Regions from separate parts of the Lelliottia sp. EB106-05-01-XG201 genome, predicted to be linked through region 1. Evidence: predicted binding sites of a transcription regulator. Region 1 holds the regulator's gene; each other region holds the start of a gene.
What was found. The regulator sigma-54, encoded in region 1, starts transcription at its own class of promoters, with help from an activator protein. The targets are predictions, from matches to a motif close to GTTGGCACANNTTTCGCTNT.
Positions count from the first base shown of each region.

Region 2: the regulator sigma-54 is predicted to act here: its motif matches at 3,205-3,224, upstream of glnK (P-II family nitrogen regulator).
Region 3: the regulator sigma-54 is predicted to act here: its motif matches at 2,741-2,760, upstream of hycA (formate hydrogenlyase regulator HycA).

Region 1 covers NZ_JBYTDV010000001.1:4,177,047-4,182,942, forward strand. Annotated here, with positions in the region: gene kdsC (3-deoxy-manno-octulosonate-8-phosphatase KdsC) at 1-200, shown strand, start outside; gene lptC (LPS export ABC transporter periplasmic protein LptC) at 197-772, shown strand; gene lptA (lipopolysaccharide ABC transporter substrate-binding protein LptA) at 741-1,295, shown strand; gene lptB (LPS export ABC transporter ATP-binding protein) at 1,302-2,027, shown strand; gene rpoN (RNA polymerase factor sigma-54) at 2,075-3,508, shown strand; gene hpf (ribosome hibernation promoting factor) at 3,531-3,818, shown strand; gene ptsN (PTS IIA-like nitrogen regulatory protein PtsN) at 3,901-4,392, shown strand; gene rapZ (RNase adapter RapZ) at 4,438-5,292, shown strand; gene npr (PTS phosphocarrier protein NPr) at 5,289-5,561, shown strand; gene mtgA (monofunctional biosynthetic peptidoglycan transglycosylase) at 5,570-5,896, opposite strand, start outside.
Region 2 covers NZ_JBYTDV010000001.1:3,544,904-3,550,799, forward strand. Annotated here, with positions in the region: gene tesB (acyl-CoA thioesterase II) at 1-652, shown strand, start outside; gene amtB (ammonium transporter AmtB) at 1,495-2,781, opposite strand; gene glnK (P-II family nitrogen regulator) at 2,817-3,155, opposite strand; gene AC3WS9_RS16665 (SmdB family multidrug efflux ABC transporter permease/ATP-binding protein) at 3,374-5,155, opposite strand; gene AC3WS9_RS16670 (SmdA family multidrug ABC transporter permease/ATP-binding protein) at 5,148-5,896, opposite strand, start outside.
Region 3 covers NZ_JBYTDV010000001.1:1,061,342-1,067,237, forward strand. Annotated here, with positions in the region: gene hypD (hydrogenase formation protein HypD) at 1-1,102, opposite strand, end outside; gene AC3WS9_RS04990 (HypC/HybG/HupF family hydrogenase formation chaperone) at 1,106-1,378, opposite strand; gene hypB (hydrogenase nickel incorporation protein HypB) at 1,369-2,232, opposite strand; gene hypA (hydrogenase maturation nickel metallochaperone HypA) at 2,236-2,586, opposite strand; gene hycA (formate hydrogenlyase regulator HycA) at 2,794-3,249, shown strand; gene AC3WS9_RS05010 (4Fe-4S dicluster domain-containing protein) at 3,320-3,928, shown strand; gene hycC (formate hydrogenlyase subunit 3) at 3,925-5,751, shown strand; gene AC3WS9_RS05020 (respiratory chain complex I subunit 1 family protein) at 5,753-5,896, shown strand, end outside.

The DNA.
Region 1 (5,896 bases):
TGGGAGATGATCTGATCGACTGGCCGGTGATGGCGGAAGTGGGATTGAGTATCGCTGTGGCGGATGCGCATCCTCTGCTGATCCCGCGCGCGGATTATGTCACCCGGATCAACGGCGGCCGCGGTGCCGTTCGTGAAGTCTGCGATCTGTTATTGCTGGCACAGGGCAAGCTTGATGAGGCCAAAGGGCAATCGATATGAGTAAAACCAGACGTTGGGTTATCATTCTGCTTTCACTGGCCGTGCTGGTTCTGATTGGCGTGAATCTCGCTGATAAAGACGATACGCCGAATGAAGTGGTCAATACCAGCGAACCAACCTATAAAAGCGATCACAGCGACACGGTGGTTTATAGCCCTGAAGGGGCGCTCAACTATCGCCTGATTGCGCAGCACGTAGAGTATTTTTCCGATGATGGCATCTCGTGGTTTACCCAACCGGTGATGACCACATTTGATACCAACAAAATTCCGACGTGGTCGATTAAATCTGACAGAGCAAAATTGACGAATGACCGTATGCTTTATCTGTATGGTCATGTTGAAGTCAACGCCCTGACGCCAGATTCTCAACTGCGCAAAATTACTACGGATAATGCCCAGATCAACCTGGTCACCCAGGATGTCACGTCGCAGGATCTGGTGACGTTATACGGCACAACATTTAATTCCAGCGGTCTGAGAATGCGCGGGAACTTACGCAGCAAAAACGCCGAGCTGATTGAAAAGGTTAGAACCTCCTATGAAATTCAAAACAAACAAACTCAGCCTTAAAGTTATCATTGCCAGCGCGCTGCTGGCCGCCAGCCTCCCCGCGCTTGCTGTAACGGGCGACACCGAGCAGCCGATTCATATCGAATCTGACACTCAGTCGCTTGATATGCAGGGTAACGTCGTGACCTTCACCGGCAACGTGGTCATGACCCAGGGCACGATCAAAATCAACGCCGATAAAGTGGTTGTCACCCGTCCGGGCGGCGAACAGGGCAAGGAGATTATTGATGGCTACGGCAATCCGGCCACCTTCTATCAGATGCAGGATAACGGCAAGCCGGTAAAAGGCCGCGCGTCTCATATGCACTATGAGCTGGCGAAAGATCTCGTCATCCTGACCGGCAATGCCTATCTGGAACAGCTGGATAGCAACATCACCGGCGATAAGATCACTTACCTCGTGAAAGAGCAGAAAATGCAGGCTTTCAGCGAAAAAGGTAAGCGCGTCACCACCGTTCTGGTTCCTTCTCAGCTGCAGGACAAGAACAAAGCTCAGGCCCCGGCACAGAAAAAGAGTAACTAATTCGTTATGGCAACATTAACTGCAAAGAACCTCGCCAAAGCCTATAAAGGCCGCCGCGTCGTGGAAGATGTCAGTCTGACCGTGAACTCCGGTGAAATCGTGGGCCTGCTCGGCCCAAACGGTGCGGGCAAAACCACCACCTTTTACATGGTCGTCGGCATTGTCCCGCGCGATGCGGGCAACATCATCATTGATGATGAAGACATCAGCCTGCTGCCGCTGCATGCCCGCGCGCGCCGTGGGATTGGCTATCTGCCGCAGGAAGCGTCAATTTTCCGCCGCCTGAGCGTCTTCGACAACCTGATGGCAGTTCTGCAAATCCGTGATGATTTGACCTCCGAACAGCGTCAGGATCGCGCCAACGAGCTGATGGAAGAGTTCCACATCGAGCATCTGCGCGACAGTCTGGGTCAGGCCCTCTCCGGTGGTGAACGCCGCCGCGTGGAAATCGCCCGTGCCCTTGCAGCGAATCCGAAATTTATCCTGCTGGATGAACCTTTTGCGGGCGTTGACCCGATCTCCGTCATCGACATCAAGCGAATTATCGAACATCTGCGCGACAGCGGCCTCGGTGTGCTCATTACTGACCACAACGTACGTGAAACGCTGGCGGTTTGTGAACGCGCTTATATCGTCAGCCAGGGCCATTTAATCGCCCACGGCACGCCACTTGAGATCCTCGAAGACGAGCATGTGAAGCGCGTGTACCTTGGGGAAGACTTCAGACTCTGATAGGGTAGAGGTTAAGTCACGCCAAAGCGGGGAAAAACGCTCTGAACATGAAGCAAGGTTTGCAATTAAGGCTCAGCCAGCAACTGGCGATGACGCCACAGCTACAACAGGCGATCCGTCTGTTGCAGCTGTCCACGTTAGAACTTCAGCAGGAACTCCAGCAAGCGCTGGATAGCAATCCACTGCTGGAGCAAACCGATCTTCATGACGAGGTAGATACCCAGGAAAAGCAGGACACCGAATCCCTTGATACGGCAGACGCACTCGAACAAAAAGAGATGCCCGACGAGCTCCCGCTCGATGCCAGCTGGGATGAGATTTACACCGCCGGAACACCTTCTGGTACGCGTGCAGACTATCAGGACGACGAGTTACCCGTCTATCAGGGTGAAACCACCCAGTCGCTGCAGGATTACCTGATGTGGCAGGTGGAGCTCACGCCGTTCACCGAAACCGATCGCGCGATTGCCACCTCCATTGTCGATGCCGTGGATGACACCGGCTATTTGACCGTCTCGCTGGAAGATATTCTGGAGAGCGTCGGCAACGGCGATATCGATCTCGATGAGATCGAAGCGGTGCTCAAGCGCATCCAGCGCTTTGATCCGGTCGGTGTCGCAGCGAAAGATCTCCGCGATTGTCTGTTGATCCAGCTCTCTCAGTTCGCCAAAGAGACGCCATGGATCGACGAAGCGCGGCTGATCATCAGCGAGCATTTAGATCTGCTGGCGAATCACGACTTCCGCTCCCTGATGCGCGTCACGCGTCTGAAAGAAGATGTGCTGAAAGAGGCGGTGAATCTGATTCAGTCCCTCGATCCGCGCCCCGGACAGTCGATCCAGACCGGCGAACCTGAGTACGTGATCCCTGACGTTCTGGTGCGCAAACACAATGGCCGCTGGACCGTTGAACTCAATTCCGACAGCATTCCTCGCCTGCAGATCAACCAGCAATACGCCTCCATGTGCACCAGCGTGCGCAACGATTCCGACAATCAATACATCCGCAGCAATCTGCAGGAAGCGCGATGGCTGATTAAAAGCCTCGAGAGCCGAAATGATACTTTGCTCCGGGTGAGTCGTTGTATCGTCGAGCAGCAGCAGGCGTTTTTCGATCAGGGCGAAGAGTTTATGAAACCGATGGTGCTGGCGGATATCGCCCAGGCCGTCGAGATGCACGAATCGACCATTTCGCGCGTAACCACGCAGAAGTATTTGCACAGCCCGCGCGGTATTTTTGAGCTTAAGTATTTCTTCTCCAGCCATGTGAATACCGAGGGCGGCGGCGAAGCCTCGTCGACGGCCATTCGTGCTCTGGTGAAGAAGTTGATCGCCGCGGAAAACCCCGCGAAGCCACTGAGTGACAGTAAGTTAACCACCATGCTGTCCGATCAGGGTATTATGGTGGCACGTCGTACTGTTGCGAAGTATCGAGAGTCTTTATCCATTCCGCCGTCTAACCAGCGTAAACAACTGGTTTGACACAACCGATAAGGAAGACACTATGCAGCTCAACATCACAGGACACAACGTCGAGATCACTGAAGCCCTGCGCGATTTTGTGAATACCAAATTCGCCAAGCTGGAGCAGTATTTCGAGAGGATCAACCAGGTCTACATTGTGTTAAAAGTGGAGAAAGTGACTCATATCTCGGACGCAACCCTGCATATCAACGGGGGCGAAATCCATGCCAGTGCGGAAGGGCAAGACATGTATGCGGCTATCGACGGCTTGATTGACAAGCTGGCACGACAGCTTAATAAACATAAAGATAAACTGAAACAACACTAATTGTCCGGGCAGTTAACGGGTGCAGGGCGGCCTGTTGTGAAACACAACAGGCCATTTGTACAGTTAGCGCTTAGGTGAAATTATGATGAACAACGATTCCTCGCTTCAATTGAGTCATGTCCTTAACCAGGAATGTACCCGCAGTGGCGTTCACTGCCAGAGCAAAAAACGCGCTCTGGAGATCATCAGTGAACTGGCCGCTAAACAGTTAAGCCTGCCACCTCAGGTGGTGTTCGAGGCCATTCTGACCCGTGAAAAAATGGGCAGTACCGGCATCGGCAATGGCATTGCCATTCCACATGGCAAACTGGAAGAAGACACACTACGCGCCGTCGGCGTTTTTGTGCAGCTTGAAACGCCGATCGCTTTTGATGCGATTGATAACCAGCCGGTGGATTTGCTTTTCGCTCTCCTGGTGCCTGCTGACCAGACGAAAACCCATCTGCATACGCTTTCGCTGGTGGCAAAACGTCTGGCGGATAAAACCATTTGCCGCCGTCTGCGCGCAGCCCAAAGTGATGAAGAGCTGTACCAAATTATCACCGAAGCGGAAGGCAATCAGGATGATGCGTAACCAGGAGATGGCCTTCACATCTGCAGTCGTGAGGAGAAACGGAACATGGTGCTGATGATCGTCAGCGGTCGTTCAGGCTCGGGGAAATCCGTGGCCTTGCGCGCCCTTGAAGATATGGGATTTTACTGCGTCGACAACCTTCCGGTGGTGCTGCTGCCTGACCTGGCGCGGACGCTGGCGGACCGGCAAATCTCTGCCGCCGTCAGTATCGACGTGCGTAACATGCCGGAATCCCCGGAAATCTTCGAGCAGGCAATGAACAGCCTGCCGGAGAACTTCACACCTCAGCTGCTGTTCCTGGACGCTGACCGTAACACGCTGATCCGTCGCTACAGCGACACCCGTCGTCTGCACCCGCTGTCCAGCAAGAATCTGTCGCTTGAGAGCGCCATCGACGAAGAGAGCGATCTTCTGGAGCCTCTGCGTTCCCGCGCGGATCTGATCGTCGATACCTCCGAGATGTCCGTTCACGAGCTGGCAGAGATGCTGCGTACCCGTCTGCTGGGCAAACGCGAGCGTGAGCTGACGATGGTGTTCGAGTCCTTTGGTTTCAAACACGGCATTCCCATCGATGCGGATTATGTCTTCGATGTACGCTTCCTGCCGAACCCGCACTGGGATCCGAAACTGCGTCCAATGACCGGTCTGGACAAGCCGGTGGCGGCGTTCCTTGACCGGCACACAGAAGTTCACAATTTTATCTACCAGACGCGAAGCTACCTTGAGCTATGGTTACCTATGCTGGAAACCAACAACCGCAGTTACCTGACGGTGGCGATTGGTTGTACCGGCGGTAAACATCGTTCGGTGTATATTGCCGAACAGCTGGCCGATTATTTCCGCTCACGCGGTAAAAACGTTCAGTCTCGTCATCGCACGCTGGAAAAACGTAAAACATGACCGTAAAACATACTGTTGAAATCACCAATAAGCTGGGCATGCACGCCCGCCCGGCGATGAAGCTGTTTGAACTGATGCAAGGGTTTGATGCCGAAGTGCTGCTGCGTAACGACGAAGGCACAGAGGCAGAAGCCAACAGCGTGATTGCGCTGCTGATGCTGGATTCGGCAAAAGGACGTCAGATCGAAGTGGAAGCGACCGGCCCGCAGGAAGTGGAAGCCCTGGCTGCGGTCGTGGCGCTGTTCAACGCTGGATTTGATGAGGACTAAGTCCTCATCTAGTACAATTTATTCCCGGTCATAAACCCTTCCCCGCCCAGCTGTCGCATCTGGCGCATAATCCATGCCTGACGATTGCGGACGTACCCTGACGGGGCATCCGCCTTAAAGCGGATGGGGTTCGGCAGTACCGCAGCTAACAGCGCGGCCTCGGCGAGGGTCAGGCGGCTGGCAGGTTTGTGGAAATAGCGCTGAGCTGCCGCCTCGACACCAAACACTCCATCACCAAATTCGGCGATGTTCAGATATACCGTCAGAATACGTTTTTTGCTCCAGACGGTTTCCATGCCTAACGTCAAACCGGCCTCCAGCCCTTTTCGCACCCA
Region 2 (5,896 bases), 630 kb from region 1:
CGCGAAACCCATTATCTATGACGTCGAAGTACTGCGCGACGGCAACAGCTTTAGCGCCCGTCGCGTGGCGGCCATTCAGAACGGAAAGCCGATTTTTTATATGACGGCCTCGTTCCAGGCACCGGAAAGCGGGTATGAGCATCAAAAAACGATGCCGCCAGCCCCGGCACCGGACGATCTGAAATCCGAAACCGATATCGCCCGCGCGCTGGCGCATCTGTTGCCGCCGCAGGTGAAAGAAAAATTCCTGTGCGATAAGCCGCTGGAGATCCGCCCGGTCGAGTTCCATAACCCGATGAAGGGTCACATCGCCGAGCCAAAACGTCAGGTGTGGATCCGTGCCAACGGTACGATGCCGCAGGATCTTCGCGTCCATCAGTATCTGCTGGGCTACGCGTCTGATTTCAACTTCCTGCCGGTGGCTCTGCAGCCCCATGGCGTCGGCTTCCTTGAAAAAGGGATGCAGGTCGCGACCATCGATCATTCCATGTGGTTCCACCGCCCGTTCGATATGAACGAGTGGCTGCTGTACAGCGTGGAAAGCACCTCGGCGTCGAGCGCACGCGGGTTTGTGCGCGGGGAGTTTTATACTCAGGATGGCGTATTGGTGGCGTCGACCGTGCAGGAAGGGGTGATGCGCAATCGGGGGTGATTTGTGCGGCCTGATGCCCTCACCCCGGCCCTCTCCCACGGGAGAGGGAGAAAATACTAAAATGGCAACTTTCGTTGTAATACCAGTCAGTTAAGCAAAATAATGAATTTGAATTCATTATTTTGCTTGCTCCAGGACCTTTATGGCATCCGTGGAATTGTTCCGTTCACTTTCGTTCTTCTGCTTCCGGTCCATCTCTCTGCGGTGAACGTGCCAGGGTGGCTCAATCGCCACCACCCTGGCAACCCCGGCTCCCGGCAAAGAAAATCGCCGCTTCGCGGTGCCTTCGTCTTATTCCTTCCGGCTGACGGGGACGGGCGCAGGTAACATCCCTGTAAGTCGCGCCCTCGACGCACATCCCTGTGCGTCGCCCCTGCCTCCAGTCAACGCCTCAGCGATTTTCAGCCGGACTCACGATCCCTCCACCTTCACGGCAGCCTGAAAGTGGCACCGGTGTTGGGTCCCCGCAGAAATCGGCGAACCGGAGGCCGGATGACAAGGGCTGGACGCCAGGGATGGCGGCCAGAGGCGAAACGAGACAGGACAAAATTGCCGGGAGCAATTTTGAACAGCGCTTGCGCTGGCCCCGAAGGGGCGAGTCCCATGGATGGGACGAGTAATCACGAGTCGAGCCGACCGCGGGCAGATAGCCGGGAGGTGAGCGCAGTGCGCAGCACCGATTTCATGGCGGGGCGCGGGGATTGCAAAGGGGGCCGCGTAGCCCCCTTTGCACGTTCACAGGTTGTGAAGCGATTATATTCTGCTGAACATAAGGTGAACGGAACAACCTCAGGTGCTTAACTGGCCAGCATTACAACTCTCGTTGCCGTTTTGCTTTTACCTTAGGCGTTATACGCATTCTCGCCGTGGCTGTTCACATCCAGACCTTCGCGCTCCTGCTCTTCCGGAACGCGCAGGCCCACGGTCAGGTCCGCCAGTTTGTAGCCGATGAAGGCCACGACACCCGACCAGACGATGGTGAGGCCGATGCTTTCCAGCTGAACCAGCAGCTGATGACCCATGGTCACGCCTTCTGCATAGCCCACACCGCCGAGCGACGTGGCCGCGAAGATACCGGTCATGATGCAGCCCACGATCCCGCACACGCCGTGGACACCGAACACATCGCAAGGGTCATCCACGCGCAGAATACGTTTCAGCGCCGTGACGCCCCACAGACCCGCCAGACCGGAGACGAGACCAATCAGCAGCGCGCCGCCCACACCGACGTAACCGCACGCTGGGGTGATGCCAACCAGACCGGCAATCGCGCCGGAACAGGCACCCAGCAGAGAAGGCTTACCGCGTACCACCCACTCACCAAACACCCAGGAGAGGATTGCGCCAGCGGTCGCCACCACGGTGTTCACAAAGGCCAGCGCAGCGATTTCGTTAGCCGCACTCGCGGAACCGGCGTTGAAGCCGAACCAGCCAAAGTAAAGGATTGCCGTACCGGTGAAGACCATCGGCAGGTTGTGCGGTTTGAACGCCTCTTTACCAAAGCCCACGCGTTTGCCAATCAGGTATGCCCCGACCAGGCCCGCGACAGCGGCGTTAATATGCACCACAGTACCGCCCGCGAAGTCCAGCGCGCCGTGTGACGCCAGCAGACCGCCGCCCCAGACCATGTGCGCGATGGGCACATAGGAGAGCGTCAGCCACACCACCACGAAAATCAGCACCGCGGAGAAGCGAATACGTTCCGCCAGCGCACCGACAATCAGGCCGACGGTAATACAGGCGAACGAGCCCTGGAACGCGACGTGAATGTACTGATAGAAGCTGCCCATCAGCGCGGTCAGCTGAATATTTTTCAGCATCGCCCAGTTAAAGTTGCCGAAGAAGGCGTTGCCCTCGCCGAAGGCCAGCGAGTAGCCATACACCACCCACAGGACGCAGACCAGCGCGAAGGTCACCGCGACCTGCGTCAGCATGGACAGCACGTTCTTACCGCGAATCAGGCCGCCGTAAAACAGCGCGATGCCCGGAATGGTCATGAACAGCACCAGCGCGGTGCAGATCATCATAAAGGCGTTGTCTGCTTTGTCGGCCACCGCAGGAGCCGCCATCGCCAGGCCCGGCAGCAGTGCCAGAGACCCCAGAGCTATTTTGATTGTTGATGTCTTCATTTTCTCGATCCCTATCACTGTGTGCCAGGAGTTACTTACAGTGCCGCTTCGTCAGATTCGCCCGTACGGATGCGAATGACGCGCTGCAATTCGGCAACGAAAATTTTGCCGTCGCCAATTTTTCCGGTGTAAGCCGCTTTGCTCACGACATCGATCACCTCGTCGAGCTGGTCGTCAGCGATAGCCACATCAATCTTCACTTTCGGCAGGAAGTTGACACTGTATTCGGCCCCGCGATACAGCTCCGCATGGCCCTTCTGACGCCCAAAGCCTTTGACTTCGGTAACCGTCAGTCCCTGAATCCCCATTGAAGACAGTGCTTCACGAACGTCTTCGAGTTTGAATGGTTTAATGACAACCGTAACCAGCTTCATAGTTCCTCTCCAGTCAGAATTCATAATGGCCCGCGTTTACAACAGAGGTATTGCAAGGGATGTGCCAGAGTTTAAAACCGGCAGGAAATCAGGCGGGAAAGGCAGAAAATGGCGATTGAGCAGAAATGGATAAAAAAAACGCACCATGACAGTGCAGGGTGCGTTTCATTTTTGCACCAACAGAAATCCCTGTTAGCGGCTTGCGGTATTTTGGTGCATCAGGCGCTGAGGGACTCCTCTTCGCGCGTACTGGCGGCCAGCTCTTCCCCGGCCAGCTGCAGCTGATACATCTGCCAGTAGCGACCTTTCGCTTCCAGCAGCTCACGGTGCGTGCCGCGCTCGACGGCCTGCCCACGATGCAGCACCAGGATGGTATCGGCCTCGACGATTGTCGACAGGCGGTGAGCGATCACCACCAGCGTCGTGTGCTCGCGCACCTCCGCCAGCGCTTGCTGGATGGCCTGCTCCGTGCCGGAGTCAATGCTGGCCGTGGCTTCATCAAGGATCAGCACCTGCGGCGTTTCAATCAGCACGCGCGCCAGCGCCAGCAGCTGCTTCTGCCCGACGGAGAGATTGTTCCCCTGCTCGCCGAGTTTGGTGTAGATCCCGTCGCTCATTTCACGCGCCAGTTCCGCGAGCTGGACTTTCTCCAGCACGTCCCAGACCTGCGCCTCGCTGAACGGACGGCCCAGCGTGACGTTGGCAAAGAAAGAGTCAGCCATCACCACCGGATCCTGCTGGACCATCGCAACCCCTTTGCGCAGCACGCCGTGGCTCAGAGTCGAGAGCGGACGCCCGTCGAGGCGGATTTCGCCCTGCGTCAGCGGGTAGTAACCCATCAGCAGGCTGGCGAGGGTACTTTTCCCGCTCCCCGTGTGCCCGACCAGGGCGACAAAACTGCGCGACGGAATATCAAGATCAATATCCTGCAGCACCAGGCGATCTTCGCGATAGGCAAAGGAGACATGATCGATCGCGATAGACCCGCTCTGCAGTTCACGCTCATCGTTGCCGTAGGTCTGGCGCGGTCTGTCCATCAGCTCGAAGACGCGCTCGCCGGCGACCACCGCCTGTTGCAGCATCGACTGCTGGGTCGTCAGTTCGATCAGCGGCTCGTTCAGACGCCCGAGGTAGCTGATAAACGCATACAACACGCCCACTTCCATCGTGCCGCCCGAGCCGAAACCAAACAGCATCAACAGACCGCACAGCACCAGCGCCGAGAACAGGCTCAGCAGCGGACGCAGCAGGAAGCCATCCAGACGCAGGGTTTGCATGCGCGCCATATAGTGCGAGCGGCTTGCCTCGCCCATGCGTTCACCAAACCGTGCCTGCTGGCGGAACTGCTGGATAACGCTCATGCCGTTGATGACTTCGTTAAAGCCGTCGTTGATATCCGCCAGATAACCGCGGACCCGACGCACAATCGGCGTGCTGTAGCGCTGGTAAATGATCATCACGATCATCACCGCCGGGAAGATGGTGATCGCCACCAGCGCCATCCGCCAGTCGAGGCTGAACATCGCCACCAGCATCGCGCCGACCAGTGCGGCACTGCGCAGCACCGTCGCCACCACGGTGACGTACAGATCGCGGATCACTTCCGTATCGTTGGTGACGCGAGAGATCACCTGACCGACAGGCTGGGTATCAAACTCGCTCAACGGCTGACGCAGAGCGGCATCCATCACGTCGGTGCGCAGCTGCTGCACCACGCCGACCGCCGCCTGGTTAAACAGCAGCGACTGAGCGTAATGCAGGGACGCCGCCAGCAGCTGAAGCCCGACATAGGCCGCGCCCAGCCCGGCCACCAGGCCGAGCGGCAGATAGCTTTTCGCCACCATGTTGTCGATGAAATAGCTGATGAGCAGCGGGCCACTGACTTCCGCGATCGCCGCCACCCACAGCATCACCACCGCAATCGAGAGCGGTTTGCGCCACGGCGAACCGTAGGCCAGCAGGCGTTTCAGGGTCGGCCACAGCTGGGTAAACTTACGCATGGGTGGCCTCCTCGTTCAGGTCCGGCGCGTCATCCAGCGCCGCCTCCAGCTGTTGATAGCGATACATGTCGCGATACCACCCGGACTGTTCCGCCAGCTGGTCGTGATGCCCGCGCTGGGCCACATGCCCGTGCTGCATCACCAGAATTTCATTCGCTTCCGTCAGGGCCGATAGACGGTGAGCGCTGATAATGACCGTGCGTCCCTCGCCCCACTGGCGCAGGTTGTGCAGGATCTGATGCTCGGTGCGCCCGTCGACGGCGGAGAGCGCATCGTCAAGGATCAGGATTTCGGCGTTCAGCAGCAGCGCGCGTGCAATGGAGATGCGCTGTTTCTGTCCGCCAGAGAGCATCACGCCGCGCTCGCCCACTTCGGTGGCGTAACCCTGCGGCAGACGCAGAATATCGTCATGAACGCTGGCCAGACGCGCCACGTGCTCGATCTCTTCCTGCGTCGCCGTCGGATGGCCCAGCGCGATGTTATTGGCGACCGTATCGGAGAACAGGAACGGTGTCTGGCTGACCACCGCCAGGCGGCTGCGCCAGGCGTCCAGCTGTAAGCGGGTCAGGGGAATGTCGTGGAAACGGATATCGCCTTTGGTGACATCAAAGTGACGCTGAATCAGTGACAGTACCGTGCTCTTACCCGCGCCCGTCGGGCCGCAGATACCGAGCATCTGCCCCGGAAGCAGTTCAAAGTTGACGTTTTCCAGCATCGGGCGCTCGGTTTGCGGATAGGAGA
Region 3 (5,896 bases), 3.1 Mb from region 1:
TGCGGTACTGATACCACGCGGCGCAGGCTCCTTCGGAAGAGACCATCAGCGCGCCAAACGCGGTTTGCGGATTACAGGTGTTGCCAAATAACGGGCACTGATGCGGTTTGCATTTCCCGGTTAACACCGCGCCACACCGGGCGCGAGGGTCGTCGCAAACCTGCTGCGGCACAGGGCGAAAATGCGCTTCGGCGTCGAATGCCTGATAGGCGTCGGTCAGATGGACGCCAGATTCGGCAATCAGCCCCAGCCCGCGCCATTCGCTGTCGCCTTCGACGCTAAACACTTCGGCGATGGCCTCTTGTGCCAGCCGGTTGCCCGCATCGGGAACCACGCGGCGATACTGATTTTCCACCGTACTCAGGGCTGCTATTTTCTGCTCAACCAGCATGTTCACGCCTTGTAGTAGATCAAGTGGTTCGAATCCAGCAACCACTAATGGGCGATGATAGTCGGCGGCGATAAAACCGTAGGCCCCGGTGCCAATCACCATGCTGACGTGACCCGGCGCCAGAAACGCATCGATGCCGTTGTCGGGCTCGTCCAGCAGGCTGCGCAGGGTGGGGATCAGCGTAATGTGCTGACAGAAAAAGAAAAAATTGGTGAGATTTTGCGCTTTGGCCTGCTGGAGGGTGATGGCCGTCGCGGGCATGGTGGTTTCAAACCCGAGGCCGAAAAAGACCACTTTGCGCGCCGGGTTCTCCGCCGCCAGCTTCAGGGCATCCATCGGCGAATAGACGATCCGCACATCCGCGCCGCGCGCGCGGGCCTGCATCAGCGAACCATTTTTCCCCGGCACGCGCATGGCGTCGCCAAAGGTGCAGAAAATCACCCCCGGCTGGCTGGCAATCTCAATGCAGCTGTCGATTCGGCCCATCGGCAGGACGCACACCGGGCAGCCGGGGCCGTGAATGAATTCAATGTTATCGGGCAAAAGCTGGTCGAGGCCGAATTTGAAAATGGCATGGGTGTGGCCGCCGCACACTTCCATGATGCGCAGCGGGCGCGCGGCGGTGTACTCCAGCAGCGAAGCGCGCGTTTTCAGATGCGCGATCAGCTGCATCACCTGTTCCGGGGCGCGATATTCATCAACGTAGCGCATGGTTTAACGCTCCTCGCCAAACAGCAGCGCGCCGACGTCCGGCTCGACTTCAAACATGTTTTGCAGCGCCGCGAGGGTGTCGCGGGCCTCGTCTTCGTTAATCACGCTCATGGCAAAACCGACGTGGACCAGCACCCACTGACCGAGGCGCGAGGCGCCATTTTCATCCACAACGCCCACCAGCGTGAGATCGACATCGCGCAGCACGCCGCAGACTTCGACTTTGGCCTGGTTGCCGTCGATGGCGCGAATCTGTCCTGGAACGCCTATGCACATCGCTCGTTCTCCAGCCAGCTCAGCCAGCTCTCCATGCCGTCGCCTTTGGTGGCGGAAACCATCAGGATTTCAATCTCCGGGTTTACTTCCCGGGCGCAGGCCAGGCACTTCTCGACGTCAAAATCGAGGTACGGCAGCAGATCGATTTTGTTGAGCAGCATCAGCGAGGCGGCGGCAAACATATGCGGGTATTTCAGCGGCTTGTCTTCCCCTTCGGTGACGGAGAGCACCGCCACTTTATGCCGTTCACCGAGGTCGAAACTGGCCGGGCAGACGAGGTTGCCCACGTTCTCGATAAACAGAATGCCCGTATCAGGAAGGGGCAGACGCGGCGCAGCGTCGGCAACCATCTGCGCATCCAGATGACACCCTTTGCCCGTATTCACCTGAATCGCCGGGGTGCCGGTTTCACGAATACGCGCGGCGTCATTCACGGTCTGCTGATCGCCTTCGATCACCGCGCACGGGACGCGCTGGTTCAGGCGTTTGAGGGTTTCCGTCAGCAGAGTGGTTTTGCCGGAGCCGGGGCTGGAAACCAGGTTCAGCACCAGCTGCTGGCGAGCGGCGAAACGCGCACGGTTGCGGGCGGCGAGCTGGTTATTTTTGTCCAGCACGTTGATCTCCACCTCCAGCATTTTGCGCTGGCTCATGCCCGGCGCGTGGGTGCCCGCTTCGCCGTGGCCGTAATGCAGGTCGCCTTCGTCCGATGGCTTCGGCGCAAAGCGCAGGCCGGTCAACGCTGATGCGTTGCGCGGGGCGGGAGAGAAGGGCGCGGAGCGAAACGCGGAGTGGGGGCGATGCTCGTCCCCTTCGATATACAGGTTGCCTTCGGCGCAACCGCAGGTACTACACATGATTTACTCCTGGTCTATTTCGAGGCGCTGGATCTGCAAGCCGTCGTCCGCGACGATCCTAAGCCCGGTGTTTTGACACTGCGGGCAGCTTCGCACTTTCGATGACAGCAGCGTGACGTACTGCTGGCAGGTCTCACACCAGCATTCGGCCTGCTGCTCTTCGAGATGCAGCTCGCAGCCTTCCGCCAGCGTGTCGCGGCACACCAGCTCAAAGCAAAAGGTCAGGGCGCTGGGTTCGACGCAGGAAAACGCCCCGACTTTCAGCCACACGCCGGTGACGCGTTTTGCGTGGTGCTGCTTCGCCTGCTGTTCGATAAGTTCCAGCGCGCGCTGGCAGAGGGTGATTTCGTGCATGACGCCTCCTGATGTTTTAGGCGTTAATGCAATAACGATGCCAGCTTAATTTGAGATAAGGCGTGACGATGTCGGCGCTGACGAAATGACACGTCGACACGCTGATGTTGACAGGGTAGATGATTTAAAATCGATAAATATCAGTAGGATAAAAACTGGCACAGAATCTGCTTAAGAGCCCTCATCTCCATTAACCGGATACCTGAGATGACTATTTGGGAACTTAGCGAAAAAGCGGATTACATCGCGCAACGCCATCAACAATTACAGGAGCAGTGGCACCTCTACTGCAACTCACTGGTACAGGGTATCACCCTGTCAAAAGCCCATCTGCACCACGCCATGAGCTGCGCGGCGCAGGAGGATCTGTGCTTCATCCTCTTTGGCCACTTCACGATTTACGTCACCCTGGCGGACAACTTCAACAGCCACGTCATCGAATACCACGTCGAAACCAAAGACGGCGAAAGAGAGCGAATTGCCCAGGCGCAGTTGATGACTGACGGCATGGTTGACGGCCACGTCAGCACCCGCGATCGCCACCAGGTGCTTGAACATTATCTGGAAAAGATCGCGCCGGTGTACGACGGCCTCTATGCGGCGGTAGAACACAATTTGCCGGTGAATCTGCGCGAACTGGTAAGCGAATCGCGCCCCGCCTGATGTTTGGGTGTCGAGATGTGTCGATATGGCACGTCGTCGTCAAAAATGACACTGTCCAGAGGACTACCCGGTGAACCGTTTTGTAATTGCTGACTCGACGGTCTGTATTGGCTGCCACACCTGTGAAGCGGCGTGTTCCGAAACACACCGCCTGCACGGGCTGCAGTCGATGCCGCGCCTGCGCGTTATGCGTAATGAAAAAGAGTCTGCCCCGCAGCTCTGCCATCAATGTGAGGATGCCCCCTGCGCGGGCGTCTGTCCTGTGAATGCCATCACCCGTATCGATGGCGCGGTGCAGCTGAACGAGAGCCTGTGTGTGAGCTGCAAGCTGTGCGGCATCGCCTGTCCGTTTGGCGCCATTGAATTTTCCGGCAGCCGTCCGCTGCATATTCCGGCCAACGCCAACTCGCCAAAAGCGCCGCCTGCGCCTCCCGCACCGGCCCGCGTCAGCAGCCTGCTCGACTGGGTGCCGGGCGTGCGCGCCGTGGCGGTGAAGTGCGATCTGTGCAGCTTTGACGAGCAAGGCCCGGCTTGCGTGCGCACCTGCCCGACCAAAGCGCTGATTCTGGTTAACATCCAGGATATTGCGCGGACCAGTAAACGCAAACGCGAGCTGACGGTAAACACCGATTTTGGCGATCTGTCGCTGTTTCAGGCGCAAAACGAGGGGGCGAAATGAACGCTGTGACTCTGATTAACAGCGCTGTGGCGTGGTTTGTGGCAGCCGCCGTGCTGTCGCTGCTCTTCTCGTTCCACAAAACTCTCAGCGGATGGACCGCCGGGATCGGTGGGGCAATCGGTAGCGCGATCGCCGCGCTGGCCGGGTTTATGGTGTTAACGCAGGGGATTCATGCACAAGGCCTGATGCCGCTCGTTCGCCACACCGTTCAGCTCACGCCGCTGAACGCTGTCTGGCTCATCACCTTTGGTCTGTGCGGCCTGTTTGTCAGTCTGTTCAACATTGACTGGCATCGTCACCCGCAGACCAAACCCAACGGTCTGCTGATCAATCTCCTGCTCGCCGCCGCCGTCTGCACGGTCGTCGCCAGCAATCTGGCGGCGCTGGTGGTGATGGCGGAAATCATGGCCCTGTGCGGCGTCTTCCTGACCGGCTGCAGCCCGTCCGGGAAACTGTGGTTTGCCCTCGGGCGGCTCGGTACCGTTCTGCTGGCGCTGACCTGCTGGCTGGTGTGGCAGCGCTACGGCACGCTGGATCTGGATCTCCTGAGCGCCCGCGCGCAGATATTGCCGTTCGGGGCGGATATCTGGCTGCCGGGCGTGGTCGGTTTTGGTCTGCTGGCGGGGATTATTCCGCTGCACGGCTGGGTGCCGCAGGCGCATGCCAATGCGTCCGCCCCCGCCGCGACGCTGTTCTCGACGGTAGTGATGAAAGCCGGTCTGTTCGGCATCCTCACCCTTTCCCTGATCGGTGGCCAGCCGCCGCTGTGGTGGGGCGTGGTGCTGCTCGTCGCCGGGATGATCACCGCGTTTGTCGGCGGCCTGTACGCCCTGATGGAGCACAACATCCAGCGTCTGCTGGCGTATCACACCCTGGAAAACATCGGCATCATCCTGCTTGGCTTGGGCGCGGGGCTGACCGGCCTGGCGCTGAACCATCCGGCGCTGATCGCCTGTGGCTTTATCGGCGGGCTGTATCACCTCGTTAACCACAGCCTGTTTAAAAGCACGCTGTTCCTCGGGGCGGGCAGCGTCTGGTTCCGCACCGGGCACCGCGATATCGAAAAGCTCGGCGGTATCGGCAAAAAAATGCCGCTGATTTCGCTCTCAATGCTGGTCGGTTTGATGGCGATGGCCGCCTTGCCGCCGCTCAACGGTTTTGCCGGTGAGTGGGTGATCTATCAGTCCTTCTTTGCTCTCGGCCAGAGCGACGTTTTTGTCGCCCGTCTGCTGGGGCCAATGCTGGCTGTCGGCCTGGCGATTACCGGCGCGCTGGCGGTGATGTGTATGGCGAAAGTCTACGGCGTCACCTTCCTCGGCGCGCCGCGCACCCGCGAGGCGGAAAACGCCCGCTGCGCGCCGGCCCTGATGACGGCGAGCGTAGTGCTGCTGGCTCTGTGCTGCATCGCAGGCGGGGTGGCTGCGCCGTGGCTGCTGCCGCTGCTGGGGAGTGCGGTTCCGCTGCCGCTCGCCACCGCGCACACCGCCGTTTCGCAACCGATGATGGCCCTGCTGCTGATCGCCGCGCCGCTTCTGCCGCTGGTGCTAATGATGTTCTTCAGACGCGACCGTCTGCCCGCCCGTTCACGCGGGACGGCATGGGCGTGCGGGTATGAACATGAGCAGTCGATGGTCATCACCGCACACGGTTTTGCGATGCCGGTGAAAGAGAACTTCGCCTTTGTGCTCAAACTGCGCCACGCCCTGAACCCGGTCAGGATGATCCCCGGCTGGCAAAGCGCGGCTGCGCCCACGCTGTTCCGCCGCCTCGCGCTGGTCGAGCTGGCGGTGCTGGTGGTGATTGTGATTTCACGAGGAGCCTGACATGAGTCTGTTACTGGCATTACTTCAGGCGCTGGTGTTATTCGCCGCTGCGCCACTGCTCTCGGGCATCACCCGCGTGGCCCGCGCTCGAATGCACAACCGTCGCGGTCCGGGCGTACTCCAGGAGTACCGCGATCTCTTCAAG